2 linked regions of the Thiohalobacter thiocyanaticus genome follow. The protein of the gene in region 2 interacts with the protein of the main gene of each other region in a pairwise test. Links are inferred from orthologs where the notes say so. Each region holds a gene or a part of one and is shown on either strand. Other genes may lie near its edges.

Region 1 (14,283 bases), 710 kb from region 2 along the record:
CGAGGTCGAGGCGGTACTGCACCGCATCCAGCACTTCGACCCCATCGGGGTCGGCGCCCGCTCGCCCGGCGAATGCCTGGAGATCCAACTCAAGCAACTCGATCCCGACACGCCCTGGCGCGATACCGCATTGAAACTGATCCAGCAGCACCTGGATCTGCTGGGCGGGCGCGACTACCAGCAACTGATGCGCCGCCTCAAGCTCAGCCAGGAGCAGCTGCAGCAGGTCATCGGCCTGATCCAGACACTCAACCCGCGGCCGGGCTCGGCCATCTCCACCGCCACCGCCGAGTACGTCATCCCCGATGTCTTCGTCCACAAGGACAAGAAGGGGCAGTGGCGGGTGGAACTCAACCCGGACGCCGTACCCAAGCTGCGCATCAATTCCCAGTACGCCGGGATGGTGAAACGGGCCGACAACAGCGCCGACAACAATTACCTGCGCAACCACCTGCAGGAGGCCCGCTGGTTCATCAAGAGCCTGCAGAGCCGCAACGAGACCCTGCTGAAGGTGGGCCGTTGCATTGTCGAGCGGCAGCGCGCATTCTTCGATTATGGAGAAGAGGCGATGAAGCCGCTGGTGCTGCGCGACGTGGCCGAGGCGGTGGAGATGCACGAGTCGACCATCTCGCGGGTGACCACCCAGAAGTACATGCATACCCCGCGCGGTATCTACGAGTTCAAGTATTTCTTCTCCAGCCATGTCGGCACCGCCGACGGCGGCGAATGTTCCGCCACCGCCATACGGGCCATGATCAAGAAGCTGGTCGCGGGGGAAAACCCCGCCAAACCCCTGAGCGACAGCAAGATCGCCGATCTGCTGTCCGAGGAAGGTATCAACGTCGCGCGGCGCACGATCGCCAAATACCGCGAGGCGATGGCCATTCCGCCATCCAACGAGCGCAAGCGCCTCGCCTGAACCCATATACACATCATCCGCACTTAAGGAGTGGCACCATGCAAATCATCCTCACCGGTCACCACGTTGACATCACCGACGCCCTGCGCGACTACGTCAACAGCAAAATGGAGCGCCTGGAACGGCACTTCGACAGCGTGACCGATGTCCATGTCGTACTGAGCGTGGAGAAGCTGCGCCAGAACGCCGAAGCCACCATCAACGTCAACGGCGGCAAGATCTTCGCCGACAGTACCGACGAGGATATGTATGCGGCCATCGATGCCCTGGTCGACAAGCTCGACCGGCAGGTGGTCAAGCACAAGGAAAAGCTCAAGGATCATCACCGCGCCGAAGGCAACAACGTCAAGACATCCACCGCGGAATGAACCCGGCGCCGGGCGTCAGCGCCCGGCAGGAGGACACAGCGGAGACCATGAACATCACCGAACTCATCAGCCCGCAGCGGGTCGTCGCCGGGCTCGGCACCACCAGCAAGAAACGCGCGCTGGAACAACTGGCCGAACTGCTCGCCGGCCACGCGCCCAGCCTGACTCCGGAGGAGATCTTCGACAGCCTGATCGGGCGCGAACGCCTGGGCAGCACCGGGCTGGGCCAGGGCGTGGCCCTGCCCCACGGCCGTCTGGCCGGCCTCAGCGAGCCGGTCGGCGCCTTTGCCAGCCTGGACCCGGCCATCGATTTCGATGCCATCGATCACCAGCCGGTGGATCTGATGTTCGCGCTGCTGGTGCCGGCAGAATCCACCGACGAACACCTGCAGATCCTGGCTGACCTGGCCCGGCGTTTCAGCGACAAGACCTTCACCGACGATCTGCGCCGCGCCGCCACCGGCGAGGAGTTGTACCAGCGCTTTCTGACCCAGGACGCCCGGCAGCGCGAATCGGCATGAGCAGGCATCTGACCGTGGGCGAGCTGTTCGATGCCCTGCAGCGGCGCCTCGGTCTGGCCTGGGTCAGCGGTGACCGCGAACGCCCCCTGCACTTCGACAGCACCGACGACGCCCAGACCGGCTCCCTGGTCGGACATCTTAATTTCATCCACAACCATTGCATCCAGATCATCGACCGGATCGAGCTGGCCTATCTGGACGATCTGGAGCCCGACCGCCGGCGCGAGGCACTGGCTCACCTGTTCAGCCCGGTGACCGACGCCGTCATCCTCGCCCACGAGGCACCGCCGGCCGACCTGCGCAAGGCTGCAGCGGCCAGCGGCACTCCCCTGCTCACCTCCACCCAGCACGGGCCGGAACTGATCAATCACATCGAGTACTACTACACCCATTACCACTCCACCAAGCTGGTGATCCACGGGGTGTTCATGGAAGTGATGGGCATCGGCCTGCTGATCACCGGCGACGCCGCCATCGGCAAGAGCGAGCTGGCGCTGGAGCTGATCAGCCGCGGCCACCGCCTGATCGCCGACGACAGCCCCGAGTTCGCCCAGGTCGCCCCGGATATCCTCAGCGGCAACTGTCCGCCGGTGCTGCGTGACTTCCTGGAGGTGCGCGGCCTTGGTATCCTCAACATCCGCGCCATGTACGGCGAGAGCGCGATCAAATACAGCAAGTACCTGCGCCTCATCATCCACCTGCAGCAGATGAGCGACGACGAACTGCGCCAGATCGACCGCCTGCGCGGCAGCTATCACACCCGGCGCATCCTCGAGGTGGAGGTACCCGAGATCACCCTGCCGGTGGCGCCGGGCCGCAACCTGGCAGTGCTGGTCGAGGCCGCCACCCGCAAGCATATCCTGACCATGCGCGGCCACGACGCCGGCGAGGAACTGATACAACGACAGCGGGAACAGATGCAGCCTTGAAACTGATCATCGTCAGCGGGCTGTCGGGCTCGGGCAAGAGCGTGGCCCTGAACACCCTGGAAGACCTGGGCTACTACTGCGTGGACAACCTGCCGGTGGCGCTGCTGGAACCGCTGGCCCGGGAGTTGACCGCCGCTCGCCAGACGCGGGCCGCCGTGGGCATCGACGCCCGCAACCACCGCCAGGACCTGTCCCGCTTCCGCGACATCCTCGCCGGGCTCGAGACCCAGGATATCCAGGTCGAGATCGTCTTCCTGCAGGCCACGGACGAGACCCTGCTCAAGCGTTTCAGCGAAACCCGCCGCAAGCACCCGCTGACCAGCACTGACACCACCCTGGCCGACGCCATCCGCGGCGAGCGCAACCTGCTCGAACCGATCGCGAGCAGCGCCACGCTGCACATCGACACCACCCATACCAATCTGCACCAGCTGCGCGATCTGGTGCAGGAGCGGCTCTCCGACACCCGGCCCGACGCGCTGTCGCTGCTGTTCAAATCCTTCGGCTACAAGCACGGACTGCCCGACGATGCCGACTTCGTCTTCGACGTACGCTGCCTGCCCAACCCGCACTGGGTCCAGGGCCTGCGGCCGCTCACCGGCCGCGACCAGGCGGTAATCGCCTACCTTGAGGATCAGCCGCCGGTGGATGCCATGTTCCAGGAACTTTGCCGCTTCCTCGACGACTGGCTGCCGGCCTTCGAGAAGGAGAACCGGCGCTACCTGACCGTCGCCCTCGGCTGCACCGGCGGCCAGCACCGCTCGGTATACATGGCGGAAAGGCTGGGCAAACACTTCGCCGGCCGATATCCTTCCGTGCTGGTCCGTCACCGGGAGCTGTCATGAGCGTCGGTCTGCTGATCATCACCCACGGCGAAATCGGCAAAATGCTGCTGCATACCGCCACCCACATGCTCGGCGTGTGCCCGCTGGAGACACGCGCACTGAAGGCGAGCTTCGACTGCGACCCCGACGCGATACTTGCCAGCGCCATCGAATCCGGCCGCGAACTCGACACCGGCATGGGCGTACTGATCCTCACCGACATGTACGGCTCCACCCCCAGCAACATCGCCACCCGGGTGCAGGAACACGTCAGCGCCAGTGTGGTGTCCGGCATCAACCTGCCCATGCTGGTGCGGGTGCTGAACTACCCGCGCCTGAGCCTTCCGGAGTTGGAAGAGAAGGCCTTGTCAGGCGGGCGCGACGGCGTGCTGCTGTGCCACCCGCAGGAACACTGACCCCAGGATGATGCAATGCAGAAAAAAGAACTCACCATCATCAACAAGCTGGGGCTGCACGCACGTGCCGCGGCCAAGCTGGTTACCCTGGCCTCGGAGTTCGACAGCAACATCCAGATCGCCCGCAACGGCCAGCAGGTCAACGGCAAGAGCATCATGGGCATCATGATGCTGGCCGCTTCCAAGGGCACCACCCTGGAGGTGAGCGCCGAGGGCAGCGATGAGACCGAGGCCATGGCGGCCATCGAGAAGTTGATCGGGGAGCGTTTCCATGAATCGGAATAAAGGTGGCTGACAGGTGACGGTGCAGCTTTCCGGCATCGGCGTCTCCCGCGGCATTGCCATCGGCAAGGCCCATCTGCTCGAACGCGATCACCTCGACGTCACCGAATACCGTATCAACGCTGACCTGATCGACGCCGAGGTCGAGCGCTTCCGCCGCGCGCTGGGCGGCGCCCGCGAACAGCTGCGCGGCATCCGCGGCCGTATCCCGCCCGACACCAGCGCCGATATCGTCGAGTTCATCGATACACACCTGCTGATGCTGGAGGACTCCACCCTCACGGTTGCCCCGGAGCTGCTCATCCGCAAGCAGGGCATCAACGCCGAGTGGGCGCTCAAGCAGCAGCGCGACGCCCTGGTGCAGGTGTTCGAAGCCATGGACGACGCCTACCTGCGTACCCGCAAGGACGACATCGACCATGTAGTCAGCCGTATCCAGCGCCTGCTCGTACACGACGAGAACGTCCAGGACCTCAGCGCCATCGATCACCTCAGGGGCACCATCGTGCTGGCCGACGAACTGACGCCGGCCGACGTCGTACTGCTCTATCACCAGGGTGTAGCCGGCTTTGTCACCGAGTACGGCGGGCCGCTCTCCCACACCGCCATCGTCGCCCGCAGCCTGCGCATCCCCACCATCGTCGGCGTGCACAATATTCACCGCTACATCCAGGACGGCGAGACCCTGGTCCTGGACGGACAGGAGGGCATGGTGCTGGCCGGCGCCGATGCCCTCATGCTCGAACACTACCGGCAGCGCCAGCACCAGGACCAGGAGCGTGCCCATACCCTGGTCAAGACCCGCCTGGAGCCGGCCTGCACGCTGGACGGGGTCTGCGTGCGGCTGTTCGGCAACATCGAACTGACAGAGGACGTCGAAGAGATTCTGGATGCCGGTGCCGAAGGGGTGGGCCTTTACCGTACCGAGTTCCTGTACATGAACCGCGAGGACACACCGGACGAGGACGAGCAACTCGAACACTACCGGGAAGTCATCGAGCAGATGCAGGGTCGGCCGCTGACCATCCGCACCCTGGACCTGGGCGCCGACAAGGCACTCGACACCGAGGCTGCCCATCACTGCACCAATCCCGCCCTCGGCCTGCGCGCCATCCGCCTGTGTCTGCACGACCCGGGGCTGTTCCGTCCCCAGCTGAAGGCGGTGCTGCGGGCTGCGGCCCTGGGCCCGGTTCAGATGATGCTGCCCATGCTCTCCAGCCTGGGCGAACTGCGCCAGACCCTGGCCCTGATCGATGAGGTCAAACATGAACTGACCGTCGAGGGCAAAGCATTCGATCCGGCCATGCCGGTCGGCGGCATGATCGAGGTGCCCGCGGCCGCACTGGCAGCGGACATGTTCGCCGCCGAACTGGATTTTTTGTCCATTGGGACCAACGATCTGATTCAGTATACCCTGGCCATCGACCGGGTCGACGACGAGGTGAATTATCTCTACGACCCCAGTCATCCGGCGGTGCTGTACCTGATCCGGCACATCATCCAGGCCGGTGTCCGCCATCAGGTGCCCGTGTCCATGTGCGGCGAAATGGCCGGCGACCCCCTGTACAGCCGGCTGCTGCTGGGCCTGGGACTGAACAGCTTCAGCATGCAGGCCTCCTCTCTGCTCGAGGTCAAGGACCTGATTCGCCATACCCGGCTGGACCGGATCACGGAACCGGTGGAGACCCTGATGCACACCTGGGACCCGGACCGGCGGGCCGAACTGCTCGAGCAGATCAGGAACCTCCTATGCACGTGATACCGGCCGTGAAAAAACCTGCGACAGGATGACGCCCGCCGACCGACCCTGCTAAACTGCGGCGGAATCAAAGTCTTGCCCCCCAAGGATCCCGCCGCATGGCTGACAGCCACAAGGAAACCGCCCAGGCCCAGGACCATCTGCACAAGGTCTCGGACGCGCTGGCCTCGGGCGCGGCCAGCCGGGTGCGGCGGCTGATCCACAACCTCCGCCCGGCGGAAATCGCCCACGTCCTCGAGTCCATCCCCAAGGACCCCCGCATCATCCTGTGGGAACTGGTCGATCCCGATGACCGCGGCGAGGTGCTGCTGCATGTGGGCGACGAGGTCCGTTCCGGCCTGATCAAGGAGATGGAGGCCGGCGAACTGGTCGCGCTGACCGAGAACCTCGACACCGACGACCTGGCCGACCTGCTGCAGGACCTGCCGGGCACCGTCATCCACGAAGTGCTGCGGTCCATGGACCTGCAGAACCGCCATCGGCTGGAATCGGTCCTGTCCTATTCCGAGGACACCGCCGGCGGCCTGATGAACGTGGATACCATCACGGTCCGGGCCGATGTCAGCCTGGACGTGGTGCTGCGCTATCTGCGCCTGCGCGGCAACCTGCCGGACCTGACCGACAGCCTGATGGTGGTCGACCGCAACGATCGCTATCTCGGCCTGCTGCCGCTGTCCACCCTGCTGACCATGGACCCGGAACTGAGCGTGGCCGAGGTGATGGTGCGCGACGTCGAGGGCATCCAGGCCGAGACCACGGCGGTGCAGGTGGCCAAGCTGTTCGAGGACCGCGACCTGATTTCCGCCCCTGTCATCGACCAGAACGGCCGGCTGGTGGGCCGCATCACCATCGACGACGTGGTCGACGTCATCCGCGACGAGGCCGACCACTCACTGATGAGCATGGCCGGCCTGAACGAGGAAGGCGACATCTTCGCCCCGGTCTTCTCCAGCACCCGGCGCCGCTCCATCTGGCTCGGCATCAACCTGATGACCGCCTTTCTCGCCTCCTGGGTGATCGGCCTGTTCGAGGCCACCCTGCAGCAGATCGTCGCACTTGCCGTGCTGATGCCCATCGTTGCCAGCATGGGCGGCATCGCCGGCAGCCAGACCCTGACCATCGTCATTCGCGGCCTGGCGCTGAACCAGATCGGCAAATCCAACTCACGGCTGTTGATGACCAAGGAGCTGGCCGTGGGCGCGCTCAACGGGATATTGTGGTCGGTCGTGGTCGCGGTGATCGCCGCGCTCTGGTTTCAGAGCGCACAGGTGGGCATCATCATCGGTGCGGCCATCATCATCAACCTGGCCGTCGCGGCGCTGGCCGGCTTCAGCATTCCGCTGGTGCTGCAGCGCATGGGCATCGACCCGGCGCTGGCCGGCAGCGTGCTGCTGACCACCGTCACCGACGTGATCGGCTTCATGGCCTTTCTGGGACTGGGGACGGTGTTCCTGCTGTGATTTCCACACAGGTTGGGCTGAGCCACGCGAAGCCCAACCTACAATGGTTTGTCATTGCGAGCGCAAGCGTGGCAATCTCGTAATGCAGAGGCGATCGGTTGGAGGTTGCCACGGCGTTTCACGCCTCGCAATGACAGAGAAATCAAGGGTTCGCTAGAACGCCCCCTTCGCCCCCGCCTCCATGATCCGCAACAGCTTGTCGTTGATGCCCCGGGCCATTTCCTCCATGTCAGGCGGCAGCGGGGTGTTGTCGATGAGCAGGTTCAGGTCCAGCATCATCAGCCAGGTCTTACCTTCCGAGTCCTCCACCAGGGCGATGCGGCAGGGCATGTAGGCGGCGAAGATGGCGTTGTGCATGACCATGCGATGGGCATCGCCGGGATTGCAGAACTGCATGATGTGCAGCGGCCCCGAATCCACGCCCCGGGCCTTCAGTTCCTCGGACACCGGCTGATGCGCAACAATCTTCATGTTCAGTTCGGCCGCCTTGGAACGCATGAAGTCCATGGCGTCATCGACGCTGACCCCTTCCTCCAGCGGCATCTTCACCACGGTCTGGGAAATATCGAAACGCTGGATGCCGTTGTCGGCGGCCTCCTCGGCGTGAGCGGAAAACGCCAGGCCCAGCGTCAGCAACAGGCCAGTCAACAGATGTCTCATCTCGGCTCCTTGTCGGAATGGTTATGGATCGATCTTAGTTGATCCCGGCGGATGCGCAACAGCGCGCAGCGCGGACACTGCATCAGCCCTGGTCGTGGCGTACACAGGGCGCCCGGTACTCCTCCGGCACGTTCGCCGGACAGGCGCCGCATTGCTGGTTGCCGGGCACGGCGAAGTCGATCTTGCGGGGATAGGGCAGGTCCATGTTGTCCATGATCTCGACGAACTCCTCCAGCGTCTTGCCATTGCCCAGACGAGGATTGCGGTTCTTCTCCTGACCGATGGTGGTGATCTGGCGACCCTCGTAGTCGTGGCAGGGATAGACCAGGGTCTCGTCGGGCAGGGTGAAGAACTTGTCATGGATGCTGCGGTAGAGGGTGGCGGCATCGCCGGACTGGAAATCGGTGCGCCCGCAGGCCTCGATCAGCAGGGCGTCGCCGCTGAACAGCATTTTGTGGGTGCCGCTGTCGATCAGGTAGGCATGATGATGGTCGGTGTGCCCCGGCGTGAACAGGGGGTGGATTTCGATATTGCCCACCCGGAAGGGCTCGCCCTCGCGTACCCCGATATCGGTGCAGGGCAGCTGATCCACCGCCGGGCCGACGATGTGGCTGCCGGTCAGCTCCTTCAGCCTTCTGGCCCCGGTCAGGTGATCGGCGTGGATATGGGTATCCAGGGTGAAATCCAGTTTCAGTCCCAATTCCTGCAGCACGGACAGGTCCCGCTCCACCGTGTCCAGTACCGGATCGATCAGGGCGGTCCTGCCCGTATCCGGGCAGTGCACGAGATAGGTATAGGTGGATGAATCCGGTTCGATCATCTGGCGAAACAGCATGCAGCCTCCTTTCGGGGTGATTACGTGGACTCTACTGGCGTCTATAAGGGGAATGGCCGTAAAATACAAGCTTCACCACAATAAACAAGCGGTTAATAACAAGTGCAGCAAGTCCCGGCTTGACCCGGGTCATTCCGTGCCCGGCGCCCGGGCGCTTTAATTGCCACCGGATATTCAGGGAGAAGCCGCCATGCAGACCAAGATCCTGCTCGACGAGAAAGACATCCCCACCCACTGGTACAACGTCATCGCCGACATGCCCAACCCCCCGGCCCCGGTACTGGCGCCGGACGGGAGTCCGGTGCCGCCGGAGGCGTTGCTGGCCATCTTCCCCGAGGCCCTGGTCGAGCAGGAGGTCAGCGACAAACGCTGGATCGAGATCCCCGAGCCGGTGCGCGAGATCTATCAGCTGTGGCGGCCGTCACCCCTGTGCCGCGCCCACCGGCTGGAGGCGGCGCTGGGCACACCGGCGCGCATCTATTACAAGTACGAGGGCGTCAGTCCTGCCGGCTCGCACAAGCCCAACACCGCCGTGGCCCAGGCCTGGTACAACAAACAGGCTGGCATCAAGCGCCTGGCCACCGAGACCGGTGCCGGTCAGTGGGGCTCCTCGCTGGCCCTGGCCGGGCAGATGTTCGGTCTCGACATCCGGGTCTACATGGTCAAGGTGAGTTACGAGCAGAAACCCTTCCGCCGCTCCATGATGCAGACCTGGGGCGCCGAGGTGCTGGCCAGCCCCACCGACCGGACCGAGTCCGGCCGCCAGATCCTGGCGGCGGACCCCGACTCGCCCGGCTCGCTCGGCATCGCCATCTCCGAGGCGGTGGAAGAAGCCGCCTCGCGCGAGGACACCAACTATGCCCTGGGCTCGGTGCTCAACCATGTGCTGCTGCACCAGACCGTGATCGGCCTGGAAGCCAAGAAGCAGTTCGAGCAGGTCAACGACTATCCCGACGTGGTGCTGGCCCCCTGCGGCGGCGGCTCCAACTTCGGCGGCGCGGCCTTCCCCTTCCTGGCCGACAAGGCCGCCGGCAAGCAGGTGCGGCTGGTGGCGGTGGAACCGGCCTCCTGCCCCACGCTCACCCGCGGCCACTATGCCTACGACTTCGGCGACACCGTGGGCCACACCCCGCTGATGAAGATGTACACCCTGGGCCACGACTTCGTCCCGCCCGGCATCCACGCCGGCGGTCTGCGCTACCACGGCGACTCGGCCCTGGTCTCGCAGCTCTACCACGAGGGTCTGATCGAGGCGGTGGCGGTGAAACAGCTGGCCACCTTCGAGGCCGGGGTGCAGTTCGCCCGCGCCGAGGGCATCATCCCCGCGCCGGAGTCCAACCACGCCATCCGCGCCGCCATCGACGAGGCGTTGAAGTGCAGGGAGAGCGGCGAGGCGAAGGCGATCTTCTTCAATCTGTCCGGTCACGGCCACTTCGACATGGCCTCCTACGACCGCTACTTCAGCGGCGAACTGGAGGACTACGAATATCCGGAAGAGCAGATCAACGCCGCACTGGAGCGGCTGCCGAAGGTGGGTTAAAACGCCCCGAAGCCTGACATGGACACATGATCCATGCAGGTCGGGTCAGCCGCAGCGTAACCCGACACAAACGCGGGCCATTGTCGGGTTACGCCCTTTCGGGCTAACCCGACCTACGAGATCGATCGAAGAATTCAGGAGACAGAAAGGATCTCGGCTTTCCCGTCGGACCTGTCGATTACGAGTTCAAGCTCGCAATAGGCGGGCTCACTCGCCGGGTCATCGCCGCAGCTGCAGCCGGCCAGGATCTGCTGGAAGAACACACCCACCCGCAGACGCAGGGCAGCGTCCGCTTCCGCCTGCCGGATCAGGGTCAGCGTCAGCCCCCGGGTATCGGCGTGCCCTGTATCCGTAACGAGGGGGAGGGAATCCGGCCCCAGGGCGCTCAGTTCATCCTTCAATACCTCGGCAAAGTCCGTCCGACCCCAGGCCGCCAGGCTGGCGGTCAGCCGCGGCTTCACTCGCCCGCCACGGTCATGGACTCGATCAGGATCGAGCCGGTGCGGATGTTGCCGCGGGTTTCCAGGTCGTTGCCGATGGCGACGATATTCATCAACATCTGCTTGAGATTGCCGGCCACGGTGATCTCCTCCACCGGGTACTGGATCCGGCCGTTCTCCACCCAGAAGCCGGCCGCGCCGCGCGAGTAGTCGCCGGTGACCAGGTTCACGCCCTGCCCCATCAGTTCGGTCACCAGCAGGCCGGTGCCCATCTCCCGGATCAGGTCGTGGATGTCCTTATCGCTGGTATCCACGCTCAGGTTATGCACGCCGCCGGCATTGCCGGTGGTCTCCATGCCGAGCTTGCGCGCCGAATAGCTGTCCAGGATATAGCCCTGCAGCACGCCGTCGGCGACCAGGTCGCGCGCCAGCGTCGCCACGCCCTCGTTGTCGAAGGGCGCGCTGCCCAGCGCCCGCGGCAGGTGGGGCTGCTCGTAGACATGCATGAAGTCGGGGAACACCTGTTTGCCCAGGTGATCGAGCAGAAAGCTGGACTTGCGATACAGGTTGCCGCCGCGGATCGCACCGGTGAAGTTGCGCAACAGGCCGGTGGCCACCTCAGCGGCAAAGATCACCGGCACCTGGCGGGTGCCCAGACGACGGCCGTCCAGCCGCCGCACGGTGCGCTCGGCGGCCATGCGGCCCACGGCGTCGGCGTCCTCCAGCTCCCCGCTCAGGCGCGAGACCGTATACCAGTAGTCGCGCTGCATGTGCCCGCCCTGTTCGCCGATCAGCGCGCAACTCAGGCTGTGACGGCTGCTGGGGTAGCCGCCGAGAAAACCGTGGCTGTTGCCGTAGACCCGCAGACCCTGATGGCTGTTGACCGTCGCCCCCTCGGAATTGGTGATGCGCGGGTCGGTGTCCAGACCGGCGCGCTCGCACTCGCGGGCGATGTCGATGGCCTCATCCGCGGACAGATCCCAGGGATGGTAGAGGTCCAGGTCCGGCACTTCGCGCGCCATGCGCTCGGCCGGGGCCAGGCCGGCGGCGGTGTCCTCGCTGGTATAGCGGGCGATGTCGCAGGCCGCCTGCACCGTCTCGCGGATGGTCTCGGGGCGGAAGTCCGAGGTGCTGGCCGAGCCCTTGCGCTGACCGAAGTAGACGGTCAGGCCCAGGCCGCGGTCGCGGTGGAACTCCAGCGTCTCGACCTCGCCCTTGCGCACCGTCACGCCCAGGCCGACATCCATGGACACGGCCGCCTCGGCCGCGCAGGCGCCGGCGGCACCGGCCTGTTCCAGGATCTCCCCCACCATCCGTTCCAGACGGCCGATATCAGGCAGGGTGGTATCGTGGGTCGCGGGCTCGGGATTCTGCTTGCTCATGAAGGACTCTCTACGGATTCACCAGACGGCCATGGTAAAGGAATGTCCGTCCCCGCCCAAGACCGGCCGTGGCATACCCTGCAGCGTGCCGGGTATGCTATCTTGAATCCATCCCTGTACCGCAACCCGCCCGCCCCCATGCACAAGCAACCGGACCCGGCCCCAGAGCAGGAAAACGACGAGGGCCCCAGCAAATCCCAGCTCAAGCGTGAGGCCCATGCCCTGCTGGAACTGGGCCGCACCCTGGTCGAACTGCCGGAAGGGCGGCTGGCCGCCCTGCCGCTGGACGACAAACTGCGCGACGCGGTCCAGCTTGCCCGCCGCATCCACGCCCGCAGCGGGCGCAAGCGTCAGATCCAGTACATCGGCAAGCTGCTGCGCAACGGCGACCCCCAACCCGTGATCGATGCCCTGGCGGCCATCCAGCAGGAAGACCGACGCGCCGCACGCGCCTTCCACCAGCTCGAGGACTGGCGCGAACGTTTCATTCACGAGGGCGACGACGCGGTGGGCGACTGGCTGGCGCAGTATCCCGATAGCGATCGCCAGCACCTGCGTCAGCTGATCCGCCAGGCACAGAAGGACTACAGGGAAAACAGAACAAAGGGACCGCGCGCGCTGTTCCGGTTTCTGCGTGAGGTGGCGGCATCACACACCGCGGACGAACCCTGAATTACCCTCTCCCAGGGCGGGAGAGGGCGAAGGGACAGCTGGAGAATCAGATTCAGTCGCGACTGTAGGGTGCGGCACCGGGCTCGGAGATTTCGCTCTCCTCCGGCGGCGACAGCCGGCCCTCGCCTTCGAAGGCGCTGAACTCACTGCTGTCGAGATGACCGTCCTGGTTGGCATCCGCCTTGTCCCAGTTGGCCTCCAGACCCTTGTGCGCGCCGGCCTCCTCGGCACTGATGTAGCCGTCACCGTCGCGATCCAGGGTCTCGAAGGTCATCGCACCCATTTCGTTCTCATCCGACATCATCGCCTTCTCGCCGGCGGAAGCGGTTCCACCCAGCACCAGCAGCGCGGCTGCCAGCCCGGAGATCATCGTGTATCTGGACATTGCCTTTCTCCCTGTTATTGGGTTGCCAAGGTCTTGCACGAAGGAAGTATAGCCGGCCGCTGCAAGCCTGCCGGGCGGGAACGGGGCCGGCGGGCGGAGAATCGCCGGAAGCTGATATAAATCAACCGGCGCGGCCTGCCGGCAGCCGTCACGGCACCCGGCGCCGCAGCCGCCGGAAAACGGCCTTCTCCAGTTCCACCAGCGCGAACAGCACCGCCCCGAAGGCCAGGATGATGCCCCATTCCCCCCAGCCCAGGGCGGCGGTCCCGAACAGGAACTGCAGCGGCGGGGCATAGGTGAACAGGCCCTGCAGGATGACCAGAACGCCCACGGCGATGAGCACGGCGCGGCTGCCCAGCAGGCCGGTGCGGTTGAACACCGGCTCCAGGATGTAGCGGCTGTTGAACAGGTAGACCAGCTCGCCCATGACCAGGGTGTTGATGGCCACGGTCCGCGCCACCTCCACCGCCGCGCCCTGCCACTCCAGCCACAGGAAGTGGCCGAAGGTCCCCGCCAGCAGCAGCGCCGAGACGAAGACCACGCGCCAGATCAGGAAACCCGACAGCACCGGCGTACCGGGCGGCCGCGGCGGGCGGCGCATGACCCCGGGCTCGGTGGGCTCGAAGGCCAGCGCGAGTCCCAGGGTGACGGCGGTGACCATGTTCACCCACAGCACCTGCGCCGGCATGAGCGGCAGGGTCATCCCCAGCAGCACCGCGGCCATGATGGTGAAGCCCTCGCCGCCGCTGGTGGGCAGCAGGAACAGGATGGCCTTGCGCAGGTTGTCGTAGACGGTGCGGCCCTCCTCCACGGCATGAGCGATGGAGGCGAAGTTGTCGTCGGCGAGCACCATCTCGGCGGCCTCGCGGGCGGCTTCGGAGCCCTTGATGC
Region 2 (14,555 bases):
GCCGCGAGGGGGTGGATGTCGCCTGCGGGACCGGCGTGCTGCGCCTGCTCGAGGTCCAGCTGCCCGGCGGGCGGCGCATTCCGGCCGGGGACTTCGGTCACGCCCAGACGCTGGACGGCGTCTGCCTCGGCCCGGCGGCAGGGACTTGACCGCCGACGCCTCCAGCCGGGAGCGGGCCGCCCGGGCCCTGGCCGCGGTCAGCCAGGGCGCCTCGCTCAGCAGTGTCCTGCCCGCCGCGCTGGAGGGTCTCACCGCCCAGGACCGCGGCTTTACCCACGAACTCATCTACGGCGGCCTGCGCCAGTACCAGCGCCTGGAGGCCATCCTGGCCGGCCTGCTGCGCCAGCCGCTCAAACCGCGTGATCGCGACATCCACTGCCTGCTGCTGCTGGGCCTGTATCAGCTGAGCGCGCTGGAGGTCAAACCCTATGCCGCGGTACATGCCACGGTCGAGGCCGCCCGCGCCCTGGGCAAGGCCTGGGCGGCAAAACTGATCAACGGGGTACTGCGCAACTATCAGCGCCGCGCCAGTGAACTGGAAGCACAGCTGCAAGGCGATCCGTCCGCCCGCTACAGCCACCCCGCCTGGCTGCTGGCGCGCCTGCAGCAGGACTGGCCGCACGACTGGGAAGCCATCGTCGAAGCCAACAACCGCCAGCCGCCGCTGAGCCTGCGGGTCAACGCCCGCCACGGCGATCGCGCCGGCTATCTCGAGCGGCTGGCCGCGGCCGGCATCCAGGCCGCCCCGCTGGCGCATACCAGTCACGGCATCCGACTGGAGCAGACCGCAACCATCGACCGCCTGCCCGGTTACGCCGAAGGCGACTTCTCGGTCCAGGACGGGGCCGCCCAGCTGGCCGCCCCCCTGCTGGGACTCGCCCCGGGCCAGCGGGTGCTGGACGCCTGCGCCGCCCCCGGCGGCAAGACCGCCCATCTCCTGGAGACCGAACCGGCACTGCAGGAACTGGTGGCGGTGGAACTCGAATCTGACCGCCTGCAGCGGGTGCGCGACAACCTGGACCGCCTGCGCCTGCAGGCGCGGCTGGTGCAGGGTGACGTGGGCCGGCCGCAGGACTGGTGGGACGGCGCCCCCTTCGACCGCATCCTGCTGGACGCGCCCTGCTCGGCCACCGGCGTCATCCGCCGCCACCCGGACATCAAGCTGCATCGCCGGCCCGCCGACATCGACCGCCTCACCCGGCTGCAGGCCGGGCTGCTGGACGCTGTCTGGCCGCTGCTGCGCCCGGGCGGCCGGCTGCTGTATGTCACCTGCTCGGTGCTGCGGGCCGAGAACGCCCTGCAGGTCGATGCCTTTGTCCAACGCTGCGCCACGGCCCGGCCTGCGCCCATCGCCGCCGACTGGGGCCGGGCGGACGGGGCCGGCCGTCAGCTGCTGCCGATTGTGAACGGGGTGGATGCAGCGCCCATGGATGGCTTTTACTATGCCTGCCTGGAGAAGGCGATGGACGAAGCGGCATGACCCTGATGATGGATCCCCTGCGAACCCGGCTCCCGGGCTGGCTGCTGCTGGGCTGGCTGGCCCTGACCGCCACACCGGCGCAGGCCTTTGACGTCGAATCCATCCACCCCCACTGGGACCGCGACGTGCTGCGCCTGGACGCCCGGCTGGACTTCACCCTGACGCAGGAAGCCCGTACCGCGCTGGAAAACGGCGTGCCGCTGGTGCTGCTGCTGCAGATCGAAGTGCTGGAGCCGCGCGACTATCTCTGGGACAGGGTCGTGGCGCGGCTGCGCCAGCGCTACCGCCTGAGCTATCACGCCCTGAGCGAACGCTACATCGTGCAGCGACTGAACACCGGCGTACGCTCCAGCTTCCCCTCGCTGGAAGGGGCGCTCTACAGTCTGCAGCAACTGGAGGGACTGCCGGTACTCGACCGCAGCCTGCTCCAGCCCGGACACCGGTACTACGGTCAGCTGCGGATCAGCCTGGATACCGAGGCCCTGCCCACGCCCCTGCGGGTCTGGGCCTATGTCTCCGCCGACTGGCGCCTTTCCAGCGACTGGCACCCATGGCCGCTACAGCCGTGAAACGCTTCGGTCGCGGCCTGTGGCCGATGCTGCTGCTGTTCGCGCTGCTGCTGGTGTCGCTGTCGTTCATGAGCGATGCCACCCACAACTCCGAGCGCTTCGGGCGCATGTACTCCTGGCTGCTGCTGACCAATGCCGCCGGGCTGCTGATCCTGCTCGGTCTGATCGGACGCAACCTGTACTGGCTGATCCGCCAGGTCCGCGCCGGCGCCCCGGGCGCGCGGCTGACCTCGCGCATGGTCTGGATGTTCGTGATCCTGGCCGTGGCGCCGGTCAGCGTGGTCTATTACTTCTCCCTGCAGTTCCTGCAGCGCGGCATCGACACCTGGTTCGATGTCGAGATCGAGAACTCGCTGGAAAGCGCGCTGGAACTGAGCCAGTCGGCCTTCGATGTGCGCATGCGCGACCGGCTGCGCACCACCGAACAGCTGGCCGGGGAACTCACCGAGGTGCCCTCGCCGCTGGCCCCGCTCAGCCTGTTCGACCTGCGGGTGCGCTCCGGCGCAGTGGAGTTGACCCTGCTCAGCCACAACGGCCGCATCATCGCCTCCAGCGGCCTGGAGTCGACCAGCATCGTGCCCGACCGGCCCGGTGATGCAGTGCTGCTGCAGCTGCGTCGCGGCGCCTCCTACGTGGGCCTGGATCCCAGCGGCGACGGCGGCCTGCACATCCGCGCCGTGGTGCCGGTTCCGCTGGCCACGCCGACCTCGGAGCAGCGCATCCTGCAGGCCCTGTATCCCATCCCGGAACGTCTGAGCACCCAGGCCGACGAAGTGCAGGCGGCCTATGCCCGCTACCGCGAACTGGCCTACCTGCGCAAGCCGCTCAAATACAGTTATACGCTGACGCTGTCGGTGGTACTGGTGCTCAGCCTGCTGTCAGCAGTGTGGGCCGGCTTCTATGCCGCCCGCAAGCTGGTCGCCCCCATCCGCAATATCGCCGAGGGCACCCGGGCAGTGGCCGACGGCGACTACAGCCGGCGGCTGCCCTCGACCAGCGACGACGAACTGGGCTTTCTGGTGCGCTCGTTCAACATGATGACCCGGCGCCTGGCCATGGCCCGCGACCATGCCCGGCGCAGCCAGCTCGAGGTGGAGGGCCAGCGCACCTATCTCGAGACCCTGCTCGGCAGCCTGTCATCGGGCGTGATCAGCCTCTCGCCGGACCAGCGCATCCGCACCGTCAACACGGCCGCCGAGACCATCCTCGGCATCCCGCTCAAACGCAGCGCGGGGGAACCGCTGCAGGCACTGGTGACCGCCCATCCCTTCCTGGAACCGCTGCAGGAGGCCATCGAACGCCACCGCGAGGCCTCGGGCGGGCCGCACTGGACCGATCAACTCAGCCTGTTCGGCCCCAACGGGCGCCAGGTATTGATCTGTCGCGGCGCCCGTCTGCCCGGCGACGGGGTACGCCCGGGCGGCCAGGTGCTGGTACTTGATGACGTCACCGCCCTGATCCAGGCCCAGCGCGACGCCGCCTGGGGCGAGGTGGCGCGGCGCCTGGCGCACGAGATCAAGAATCCGCTCACCCCGATCCAGCTCTCGGCCGAGCGGCTGCGGCGCAAGTACCTGCCCGGCATGGAGGCCTCCGAGGGCGAGGTGCTGGACCGGGCCACCCACACCATCATTCACCAGGTCGAATCCATGAAGGAGATGGTCAATGCCTTCTCCGATTATGCCCGCGCCCCGCAGCTGGAACTGCGGCCGCTGGCCCTCAACGAACTGGTCGCCGAGATTGCCGAACTGTACCGCGGCATGCACCCGAATGTGGAACTGGAACTGGCGCTGGACCCCGACGCCCCCTGGATCGAGGCCGATCCCAACCGGCTGCGTCAGCTGCTGCACAACCTGATCAAGAACGCCCATGAGGCCATCGGCACCGAGCAGCCCGGACAGATCCGGCTCGAGACCCGCTGCCGGGTCGAGGATGACACGCCCTATGCCGATTTGTGGGTGTGCGACAACGGCCCGGGCTTCCGCGCCGAGGTCAGCGAACAGCTATTCGAACCCTATGTCACCACCAAGACCAAGGGCACCGGCCTGGGGCTGGCCATCGTCAAGAAAATCGTCGAGGAACACGGCGGCCAGCTGCAGGCCGGCAACCGCGACGACGGCGGAGCCTATGTGCGCGTGCAGCTACGCCAGGTACCCCGACCGCAGGCCACGGCATAGGCAGCGGCCGTATCAAGTGGTTATACTCTAGGACCGGGAGCCGAACCGGCCCGGCCATAACAACCGCGCGCAGCCAAGCCAATGTCCTCAGCCCATATCCTGGTCGTCGACGATGAACCGGATATCCGCACCCTGATCCAGGAGATTCTGGAAGAGGAAGGGTACGAAGTCAGCGTCGCCGACAGCGGCGGCGCCGCCCGGCGCCAGCGTCGCACCCATCGTCCCGACCTGATCCTGCTCGATGTCTGGATGGAGGACATCGACGGCATCTCGCTGCTGCGCGAATGGGCCGAAGGCGGCGAACTGCCCTGCCCGGTCATCATCATCTCCGGCCACGGTACGGTCGAGACCGCGGTCGAGGCCACCCGCCTGGGCGCCTACGACTTCATCGAAAAGCCCATCTCGCTGGCCAGGCTGCTGCTGGTGGTCGAGCGCGCCCTGGAGGCCGACAAGCTCGCCCGCGAGGTGGTCGACCTCAAGCAGCAGCTGCCGGTGGTGCCGGAACCGGTCGGGCGCAGTGACACCCTGCAGCGGCTGCGCGAGCAGGTGCTCAAGGTCGCCGCCCACGACACCGGCGTACTGCTCAAGGGCGAACCCGGCAGCGGCAAGAAGACCTTCGCCCATTTCCTGCACCACAACAGCCCGCGCCGCCAGGGCCCGTTGGTCGAGATCAGCGTGGGCTCGTTGTCGCAGAGCAACTCGGCCGTGGAGCTGTTCGGCAGCGAGGACGAGGAACGGGTCCACTACGGGCGCTTCGAGCAGGCCAACCGCGGCACCCTCTACATCGACGACATCGGCGACATGGACGAACAGACCCAGGCGCGGCTGCTGAGCGCGCTGGAGACCCGCAGTTTCACCCGGGTCGGCGGTACCGAACCGGTGCGTCTGGATGTGCGCATCGTCGCCGCCACCCGGCATGACCTCGATCAGGCCGTGGCCGCCGGACGCTTCCGCGAGGACCTCTACTATCACCTCAATGTGGTGCCGATCCAGATCCCGCGCCTGGCCGAGCACTGCGAGGACGTGCCCGAACTGCTCAACTATTACGTCACCTTCTTCGTCGACCGCGAACACCTGCCCTACCGGCATTTCGCGCTGGCCGCCCAGAACCGGCTGCGCAACTACAGCTGGCCGGGCAACGTGCGCGAGCTCAAGAACCTGGTCCAGCGCCTGCTCATCCTCGGCAGCGGCGAGGAAATCACCCTGGACGAGGTCGAGTCCGCCCTGCAGGCCCAGCTCATGAACCGCGACAGCGCACTGGAGGACAGCACCCTGTTCGAACTGCCGCTGCGCGAGGCGCGCGAGCAGTTCGAAAAGAACTACCTGGAGCACCAGCTGCAGGAGGCCGGCGGCAGCGTGGGCAAACTCGCCACACGGGTCGGCATGGAACGCACCCATCTGTACCGCAAGCTCAAGGCGCTGGGTATCGATGTCAAGAAAGGCAGTGACTGATACCTGCGCTGAATTACACCTACTTAACCCGATATCGTATAAATGACGGAACCCACAGCATCACCGTCATTCCGGTGCAGGCCGGAATCCAGTAACCGCCGCGGCCCCTGGATCCCGGCCTGCTCCGGGATGACGTCAACTCGCACCTGTGGCAAGCGCCTATCCTGCGCGCCTTGTTTTCTGCTTCACGATCCCGACCCGACGGCAGCCCGACCATGAAGATCATCATCCTCGGTGCCGGCCAGGTCGGCGCCTCGGTGGCCGACAATCTGGCCAGCGAGTACAACGACATCACCGTGGTCGACCAGGACGCCGATCGACTGCGCGAACTGCGCGACCGGCTCGACATCGGCACCGTGACCGGCCATGGAGCCCATCCCGACGTGCTGCGCCGCGCCGGCGCCGAGGACGCCGACATGATCATCGCCGTGACCAACAGCGACGAGGTCAACATGGTCGGCTGCCAGGTGGCCTACACCCTGTTCCACACCCCGACCAAGATCGCGCGGGTACGCTCGGCGGCCTTTCTCAACGAACCGCGGCTGTTCTCGCAGGAGGCGCTGCCCATCGACGTGCTGATCAGCCCCGAGCAGCTGGTCACCGAGTATGTACAGCGCCTGATCCAGAACCCGGGCGCGCTGCAGGTGCTGGATTTCGCCGACGGCCGGGTGCAGCTGGTCGCGGTGCGCGCGGTACAGGGCGGCCCCCTGGTCGGGCACGAACTGCGGGAACTGCGCGAGCATATGCCCAGGATCGACACCCGGGTGGCCGCCATCTTCCGCCGCGGCCAGCCGCTGATCCCCGAGGGCGATACCGTCATCGAGGCCGACGACGAGGTCTTCTTCGTCGCCGCACCGAAGAACATCCGCGCCGTGATGAGCGAGTTGCGCGAACTGGACAAGCCGGTCAAGCGCATCATCCTCGCCGGCGGCGGCCACATCGGCGAACGCCTGGCCGCCGGTCTGGAACACCGTTACCAGGTCAAGATCATCGAGCGCAGCCAGGAGCGGGCGCGCCAGTTGTCGGAGGAGCTCAACAAGACCATCGTGCTGTGGGGCGATGCGGCCGACGAGGAACTGCTGCTGGAGGAGAACATCGAGAACACCGACATCTACTGCGCCCTGACCAACGATGAAGAGGCCAACATCCTCTCCTCCATGCTCGCCAAGCGCCTGGGCGCGGGCAAGGTGATGTCACTGATCAACCGCGCCGCCTACGTGGACCTGGTGCACAGCGACGTGATCGACATCGCGCTCTCGCCCCAGCACGCCACCATCGGCAGCCTGCTCACCCATGTACGCCGCGGCGACGTGGTGGCCGTGCATTCCCTGCGCCGCGGTGCAGCGGAGGCCATCGAGGCCGTCGCCCACGGCGACGCCTCCAGTTCCAAGGTGGTGGGTCGGCGCCTGGAGGAGATCAACCTGCCGGCCGGCACCACCATCGGCGCCATCGTGCGCGGCGACGAGGTCATCATCGCCCACCACGACAGCGTCATCGAGAGCGGGGATCACGTCATCCTGTTCCTGGTGGACAAGGGCCGCATCCCAGAGGTCGAGCACCTGTTCCAGGTCGGGGTGATCTTCCTGTGAAATCCGAGTTGCCGCCTCGCCCATGCAACTGATCACTATCCAGCGCATCCTCGGCCTGTTGCTGATGGTCTTCAGTACCACCCTGCTGCCGCCGGTGGGGGTCGCGCTGATCTACCGCGACGGCGCCATCGCCCCCTTTCTGGAAGCCTTCGGGCTGGTGCTGCTGGCCGGCCTGCTCATCTGGTGGCCGGCACGCCGGAACAAGCGCGAACTGCGCCTGCGCGACGGCTTTCTGATCGTGGTGCTGTTCTGGGTCGTGCTGGGCCTGGTCGGGGCACTGCCGCTGTACCTGTCACCCCAGCCGGCCATCGGCCTGACCGACTCCGTGTTCGAGTCCATGTCGGGCCTGACCACCACCGGGGCCACGGTCCTCACCGGCATCGACTACCTGCCCCATTCGATCCTGTTCTACCGCCAGCAGCTGCAATGGATGGGCGGCATGGGCATCATCGTGCTGGCGGTGGCTGTGCTGCCCATGCTGGGCATCGGCGGCATGCAGCTCTACCGCGCCGAGACGCCCGGGCCGATGAAGGACAACAAGCTCACCCCGCGCATCGCCGAGACCGCCAAGGCGCTGTGGTACATCTATCTCAGCCTCACCATCGCCTGCGCCCTGGCCTACTGGCTGGCCGGCATGAGCGGCTTCGACGCCATCGCCCACAGCTTCTCGACCGTGGCCATCGGCGGCTTCTCCACCCACGACCTCAGCATGGGCTATTTCCAGAGCGAGCTGATCGAGATGATCGCCGTGGTCTTCATGCTGCTTTCGGGGGTGAACTTCGCACTGCATTTCACCGTCTGGCGCTCGCTCAGCCCGATGCCCTACGTCCGCGACTCCGAGGTGCGCACCTACCTGACCATCCTGCTGATCACGGCGCTCATCACCATCACCTATCTCTACGTCACGAAGACCTTCGGCAGCTGGAGCGAGGTACTGCATCACGGGCTGTTCCAGGTGGTCTCGATCGGCACCACCACCGGCTTCACCACCGCCGAGTACTACAACTGGCCCGGTTTCCTGCCGGTGTTGCTGCTGTTCGTCAGCTTCATCGGCGCCTGCGCCGGCTCCACCGGCGGCGGCATGAAGGTGATCCGCTTTCTGCTGCTGCTCAAGCAGGGCGTGCGCGAGATCACCAAACTGGTGCATCCCAATGCCCAGGTGCCGGTCAAGATCAACGGCAAGCCGCTGCCGGATGCTGTCATCAATTCGGTCTGGGGATTCTTCGCGACCTATGTGGGCGTGTTCGCGGTGATGATGCTGATCCTGATGGCCACCGGCATGGACCAGGTCACTGCCTTCTCCGCCGTGGCGGCCTGTATCAACAACCTCGGTCCGGGCCTGGGCGATGTCGGCTATCACTACGGCGACATCAGCGATACCGCCAAATGGGTGCTGTGCGCGGCCATGCTGCTCGGCCGGCTGGAAATCTTCTCTTTGCTGGTGCTGTTCTCCCCGGTATTCTGGAGACGCTGAAATGCAGCGATCAGTGATCCTCACACCCGGAATCCGATCGCCGCAGATTGCGCCAACCCACAGGTTCCGAGCCAGTCCATGAGCATGATCGACAATTTCGAAGGGATGCTGGCCGCCGGCCAGGACAGTCCGCTGCTGCGCTACTCACTGGGTCTGGAATACGGCAAGGCCGGGGAGCACGCCCGGGCAGTGGAGCATCTGCGCAATGCCGTCGAACAGGACCCGGGCTATTCCGCCGCCTGGAAACAGCTGGGCGGCGCGCTGGCCGAAACCGGCGATGCCGAGGGAGCCATTGCCGCCTACGAGAAAGGCATCGAGGCCGCGGAGAACAAAGGCGACAAGCAGGCTGCAAAGGAGATGCGGGTGTTTCTCAAGCGCCTGCAGAAATAAATAAGATCGTAGGTCGGGTTAGCGTAGCGCAACCCGACAACGCCGCAGAGGCGTCGGGTTACGCCATGCGGGCTAACCCGACCTACGATCCGCAGAACGCTGGTTGAACTGCCGCGCCAGCAGTTCGCGATGATGAATCACGAACAGGGCGAGCAGAATGGTCGGCACCCCGAGGCCGGTGGTGTAGAGGAAGAAGAAGAACCAGCCCTGGGCCTCGACCACCAGCCCGGAGAAACCGCTGATGATCTTGGCCGGCAGGGTCATCAACGAACTGAACAGCGCGTACTGGGTCGCGGTATAGGCCCGGTGGGTGAGGCTGGAGAGATAGGCGATGAAGGCCGAGGTGGCGAACCCCGCGCCCAGATTGTCGGCACTGATGACCACGGCCAGCAGGCTCAGCGTGGGTGCAGACACCGCCAACAACGCGAACAGCAGGTTGGTCGCCGCCACCAGAATCGCGCCGGCGAACAGCGGCCACAACACCCCGAAGCGCGCCACCGCGAGCCCGCCCAGCAGGGCGCCGAGCAGGGTCATGGCGAAGCCGAACACCTTGGCGACGGCGGCGATCTGGTCGAGCGTATAGCCCAGATCCAGATAGAAGGGATTGGCCATCGCCCCCATGCTGATGTCGCTGATGCGGTAGATGGCGATCAACAGCAGGATGGCGGCACCGTACCAGCCGGTGCGGGTGAAGAACTCCACGAACGGCCCGATCACGGCGCGCGCGAACCAGGCGGCGATGCGCCGCGCCGGCCCGGCGCGCATGCGGTCGATGTGCAGGGCCTGGCTGATACCGGCCTCGATCTCGCTCACCCGCGCGTGGCGCACATGCGCCGGCTCGCGGATCAGCAGGGTGGTGATCACGCCCACCAGCATCAGGCCGGCCATGACCAGATAACTCAGCATCCAGGAATGCCGGCTGGCCAGATAGAGCGCGCCGGCGCCCGAGGCCAGGGTCGCGACGCGATAGCCGAACACATAGGCCGCGGCCATCGCACCCTGCTGTACATCGGCCGCCGCCTCGATGCGGTAGGCGTCGATGGTGATGTCCTGCGTGGCCGAGCAGAAGGCGATGAACAGCGCGATGCCCGCGAACATCGCCAACTGCGCGGCCGGGTCGGTCAGCGCCAGCATTGCCAGGCCGCCGCCGATGCCGAACTGGGCGGCGAGCATCCAGCCGCGGCGCTGACCGAACAGGCGCGACAGCAGCGGAAGGCGCAGCCGGTCCACCACCGGGGCCCAGATCACCTTGATGGAGTAGGTGATGCCGACCCAGGCGAAGAAACCGATCAGGCCGCGTTCGACCTGGGCCTGCGCCAGCCAGGCGGTCAGGGTGGAGAACACCAGCAGGAAGGGCAGGCCGGCGGAGAACCCGAGAAAGCACATCGCCACCACCTGCGGGCGGGTGTAGACGTGCAACGCCTCGCGCCAGCTGCGGGCGCGGGCGGTGGCGGTGGAATTGTGCGTACTCCGGCCGGGTGCTGGCATAATGACCGGCAAGCTTACCAGATCAGCCCCGCATCCGAGCAGCTTCCCCTATGGACATCGTCAATCAGCTCATCCTCGTCGCCGCCGCGCTGCTGCTGATCAGCATCCTGGTCAGCGTGCCCTCGCGCCGGGTCGGGATGCCGCTGCTGCTGGTGTTCCTGGCGCTGGGCATGCTGGCCGGCGAGGAGGGTCCGGGCGCACTGCGCTTTCACAACTACCAGGCCGCCTACATGGTCGGCTCGGTGGCGCTGGCCATCATCCTGTTCGACGGCGGCCTGGGCACGCGGGCCGCCACCTTCCGCGTCGGCCTGCGCCCGGCGCTCAGCCTGGCCACGCTGGGCGTGATCATCACCGCCGCCGTCACCGGGCTGGTCGCGAGCCTGGTGTTCGAACTGAACTGGCTGCAGGGACTGCTGGTGGGCGCGATCGTCGGCTCCACCGATGCCGCGGCCGTGTTCGGCCTGCTGCATGCCCAGGGCCTGCGGCTCAAGGAACGCGTCAGCGCCACGCTGGAGATCGAGTCCGGCGCCAACGACCCCATGGCCATCTTTCTCACCCTGGCGCTGGTGGAACTGCTGGCGGCCGGCGCGACCCGGCTGGATGCCGGAGTCGTGGTGCTGCTGGTGCAGCAGATGGGACTGGGTCTGGTACTGGGCTATGGCGGCGGCCGGCTGCTGGTCTATGTCATCAACCGGCTGCCGCTGGCCACCAGTCTGTATCCGCTGCTGGCCCTGGCCGGGGCGCTGGTGATCTTCTCCGGTACGCTGAACCTGGGCGGCAGCGGCTTTCTTGCCGTGTATGTGGCCGGCCTGGTGCTGGGCAACCGGCCGCTGCAGGCCAATCTGGGCATCCAGCGCTTTCATGACGGCATTGCCTGGCTGGCCCAGATCGGCATGTTCCTGATGCTGGGCCTGCTGGTCACGCCCAGCGCCCTGCTGGCGGTGGCCCTGCCGGCGCTGGCAGTGGCCCTGGCCCTGATCTTTCTCGCCCGCCCCCTGGCCGTGGTCATCAGCCTGCTGCCGTTCGGCTTCCCGCTGCGGGAACAGGTGTTCGTCGGTTGGGTGGGGCTGCGCGGGGCGGTGCCGATCATCCTGGCCCTGTTCCCGCTGCTGGCCGATCTGCCCAATGCCCAGCGCTATTTCAATGTCGCCTTCTTCGTGGTGCTGGTCTCGCTGGTGCTGCAGGGCTGGACCCTGGCGCCGCTGGCCCGCCGGCTGGGCCTGGAAGTGCCGACCACACCGGGCTGGCACCGGCGGCTGGAATTGGATCTGCCGGGCCAGCTGGATTACGAAATGGTGGTCTACGTCCTCAGCGGCGACAGCCCGGCGCTGGGCGAGACGCCGGCCACCCTGCGGCTGCCGCCGGGGGTGGGGGTGGCGGGGCTGATCCGCGACAACGCGGTCACCGCCGGTTGCGAAGCGGTCCGGCTGAGCGTGGGCGACCACCTGCTGCTGCTGGCCCGCAGCGACGACGTCGAGACACTGGACCGGCTGCTGACCACCGAGAAGGTCCCCGAACACCTGCGTGAGTCACGCTTCTTCGGCGAATTCGTCCTCGATGCCCGTGCCACCCTCGGTGACGTCGCCGGCGTCTATGGCGTGGAGGTGCCGACGGACAAGCGCGACGCCAGCCTGTCCGAGGTACTGGCCCGCGCCTTCAAGCGCCGGCCGGTGGTCGGCGACCGCCTGCCGCTGGGCCATCTGGAACTGGTGGTGCGCGAGATGGAGGGCGAGACCATCACCCGGGTCGGCCTCAAACTGATGCACTGAGGGCGGCGGCCGGCGCTTTGGCGCTGATCCGGGATTGTGGTGTAATGCACCCACATGAATACCGATTGCCCACCCGATCCTGCTGCGCTGCAACTGGCGGAGGCGGTTCGCGCCGCCTGCCTCCGGGCCCTGCGCGAGGCCCATCAGGAGGCGGCCATCAGCGGGCTGTGCAGCGAGGGCGCGCTGGAAGCGGCGATCGGCGCCGTGCAGCAGCTGGATCTCAGCACCCTCATCACGACCGGCCACGGATCTTCTCCCTGATGCCTGCGAGGGCCCCGCAATGCAAATCCCTGATCTGACCGGACCCTGTCTGGGTCTGAGCCTGCTGCTGGCCGGAGCCTCCGTCGCCCCGCCCGCCGCCGCCGCCGAGCCCCTGCTGGAGTTGCCGCCGAAGCTGCAGCAGGCGCTGGTCGATGAAATGATCGCGATCAACGAGGGGGTGCGGGCGCTGCCCGAGGCCATCGTCAAGGCCGACTGGGAACGGCTGGCCGAGACCGGCCGCCGGATCGAGCAGAGCTATATTCTCAAGCGGCGCCTGTCGGAGGACGAACGCGGGACACTGGTACAGTCCCTGCCGGACAGCTTCAAATATCTCGACCGCCGGCTGCATCAGCATGCGGGCAAGCTCGCTCAGGCCGCCGAGCGCCGGGACGGGGAACTGGTCCGGTTCTACTTCAGCCGCATGCTCGACAGCTGTGCGGGCTGTCATGCCGTGTATGCAAAACATCGCTTTCCCGGCTATGCCCGCCCCGGCAGCGACGGGCATCAGCACTGAGCCTCACTCCGCCCCCAGCATCTTCAGATACTGCATCAGGACCACGGCGTTGTTGTGCCTTTCATCGCGCGCAGCGAAGACCAGGGTCAGCCGGCCCTGCCGGGCACGGGCCGCCAGCCGCCGCAACTCATCGCGCCGCGCCTTGAGCTCGGCCAGATAGGCGCGGCGGAATTCACCCCAGGTCATTGCGCCGGCGTGAAAGGCCCGCCGCAGCCCCTCGGAGGGTGCGGCCTCACGCCGCCATTCATCGATTCCGAGTTGATCCCGCGCCACGCCCCGCGGCCAGAGCCGGTCGACCAGGACCCGGTAGCCATCCCCGGCCTGCACCGGTGCGTAGGCGCGCTTGACTGCGACAGCCATTCGTCCCCCTCACAGCGTCAGCCTGGTTCACAGTTCAAGGTTATATCAGGACGCCCGCAATGCGAACACGGCATGGGGCACTAGGCGCGCACGTCCTTGAAGCGCCGGTAGCTCCATTGATACTGGCCGGGCAGGGCCCTTACGCACTGTTCCACGGCCCGGTTGAGGGCGGTGGCGGCGACCAGCGGATCGGGATCGGCCACGGCGGGCGGCAGCGGCGCAATGCGCAGGTGATAGCCGCGCGCGCGCGGCAGCCGCTCACACCAGGCGATGAACACGGCGGCGCCGGTGGCATGCGCCAGCCGCGGCAGCAGCCGCATGGTATTGGCCGGGATACCGAAAAAGGGCGCCACCACCCCGTGCTCCGGCCCCGGATCCTGATCCGGCAGAATCCCCACGACCCCGCCCCGGCGCAGCACCCGCAGCAGCTGCCGCACCCCGGCGGTATCGGCCCGCACCAGCCGCCCGCCCAAACGGGTACGCCCGGCCTGCAGCAGCGGCTCCAGCTGCGCAATTCGCGGCGGTCGGTACAGGTTCCACACCCCCCATTCCCGACCGCCGATCTGACCGGCCATCTCCCAGCTGCCCAGATGCGGGGCGGCGATGATCACGCCCCGACCGGCGGCCACGGCGGCATCCACCGCCGCGCGGCCCTCCAGGGCCACCAGCAGGCGCTGTGCCGACGCCGGGGTCAGACGCCACAGATACCCGGCCTCCAGCGCCGTCTTGCCGGTCTCGATCAGGCAGCGGCGCAGAATCCGCCGCTGCCGGGCCGGCTTCAGCTCGGGCAGGCAGCGGGCGATATTGGCGCCGGCCACCCGGCGCAGGGGATTGGGTATCCAGTACAACAGAATACCCACAACTCCCCCCAGTGCCTGATTTACCCGCAATGGCAGCCGGCCGGACAGCCAGAGAAGCCCTTGAATCAATCGATAGCGCATTGAAGATGGTTTTCAATCCCCACTTTTCCCTTGGGATTCAGAGAAAAGCGGAAACAAGTCAGCATTTCCCCATTTTCCTGCCTGAAAATGGGAA

Evidence for each region.
Region 1: the proteins of trkA (region 2) and ptsN interact in binary tests that used the Escherichia coli proteins (3 or more experiments, as listed by UniProt). The link is inferred for Thiohalobacter thiocyanaticus from one-to-one orthologs.

The regions. Positions count from the first base shown.
Region 1 is NZ_AP018052.1:1,059,644-1,073,926, reverse strand. What follows is about bases 380-3,071. They hold ptsN (PTS IIA-like nitrogen regulatory protein PtsN), read left to right. Parts: upstream 380-1,334; coding sequence 1,335-1,808; downstream 1,809-3,071. Other genes in these bases: rapZ (RNase adapter RapZ), read left to right, coding at 2,734-3,071; hprK (HPr(Ser) kinase/phosphatase), read left to right, coding at 1,805-2,737; hpf (ribosome hibernation promoting factor), read left to right, coding at 958-1,287; CFK21_RS05005 (RNA polymerase factor sigma-54), read left to right, coding at 380-919. In the rest of the region: more of CFK21_RS05005, read left to right, coding at 1-379; more of rapZ, read left to right, coding at 3,072-3,582; CFK21_RS04980 (PTS sugar transporter subunit IIA), read left to right, coding at 3,579-3,977; CFK21_RS04975 (HPr family phosphocarrier protein), read left to right, coding at 3,993-4,262; ptsP (phosphoenolpyruvate--protein phosphotransferase), read left to right, coding at 4,276-6,018; mgtE (magnesium transporter), read left to right, coding at 6,117-7,478; CFK21_RS04960 (DUF302 domain-containing protein), read right to left, coding at 7,632-8,138; CFK21_RS04955 (MBL fold metallo-hydrolase), read right to left, coding at 8,221-8,973; CFK21_RS04950 (TrpB-like pyridoxal phosphate-dependent enzyme), read left to right, coding at 9,164-10,513; CFK21_RS04945 (glucosamine--fructose-6-phosphate aminotransferase), read right to left, coding at 10,648-10,974; metalloprotease PmbA, read right to left, coding at 10,971-12,335; ribosome biogenesis factor YjgA, read left to right, coding at 12,438-13,007; CFK21_RS04930 (hypothetical protein), read right to left, coding at 13,060-13,392; CFK21_RS04925 (cation-transporting P-type ATPase), read right to left, coding at 13,541-14,283. UniProt on the Escherichia coli protein: Seems to have a role in regulating nitrogen assimilation.
Region 2 is NZ_AP018052.1:352,909-367,463, reverse strand. What follows is about bases 5,114-8,077. They hold trkA (Trk system potassium transporter TrkA), read left to right. Parts: upstream 5,114-5,890; coding sequence 5,891-7,264; downstream 7,265-8,077. Other genes in these bases: CFK21_RS01680 (TrkH family potassium uptake protein), read left to right, coding at 7,287-8,077; CFK21_RS01690 (sigma-54-dependent transcriptional regulator), read left to right, coding at 5,114-5,675. Also shown: fmt (methionyl-tRNA formyltransferase), read left to right, coding at 1-149; 16S rRNA (cytosine(967)-C(5))-methyltransferase RsmB, read left to right, coding at 146-1,480; CFK21_RS01700 (DUF4390 domain-containing protein), read left to right, coding at 1,477-2,049; CFK21_RS01695 (sensor histidine kinase), read left to right, coding at 2,031-4,223; more of CFK21_RS01690, read left to right, coding at 4,305-5,113; more of CFK21_RS01680, read left to right, coding at 8,078-8,738; CFK21_RS01675 (tetratricopeptide repeat protein), read left to right, coding at 8,817-9,128; CFK21_RS01670 (AmpG family muropeptide MFS transporter), read right to left, coding at 9,201-10,616; CFK21_RS01665 (potassium/proton antiporter), read left to right, coding at 10,667-12,385; CFK21_RS01660 (acetyltransferase), read left to right, coding at 12,440-12,646; CFK21_RS01655 (cytochrome c), read left to right, coding at 12,666-13,160; CFK21_RS01650 (DUF488 domain-containing protein), read right to left, coding at 13,164-13,520; CFK21_RS01645 (lysophospholipid acyltransferase family protein), read right to left, coding at 13,601-14,461; CFK21_RS01640 (ATP-binding protein), read right to left, coding at 14,520-14,555. UniProt on the Escherichia coli protein: Part of the constitutive potassium transport systems TrkG and TrkH. May regulate the transport activity of TrkG and TrkH systems. Binds to NAD(+) and NADH.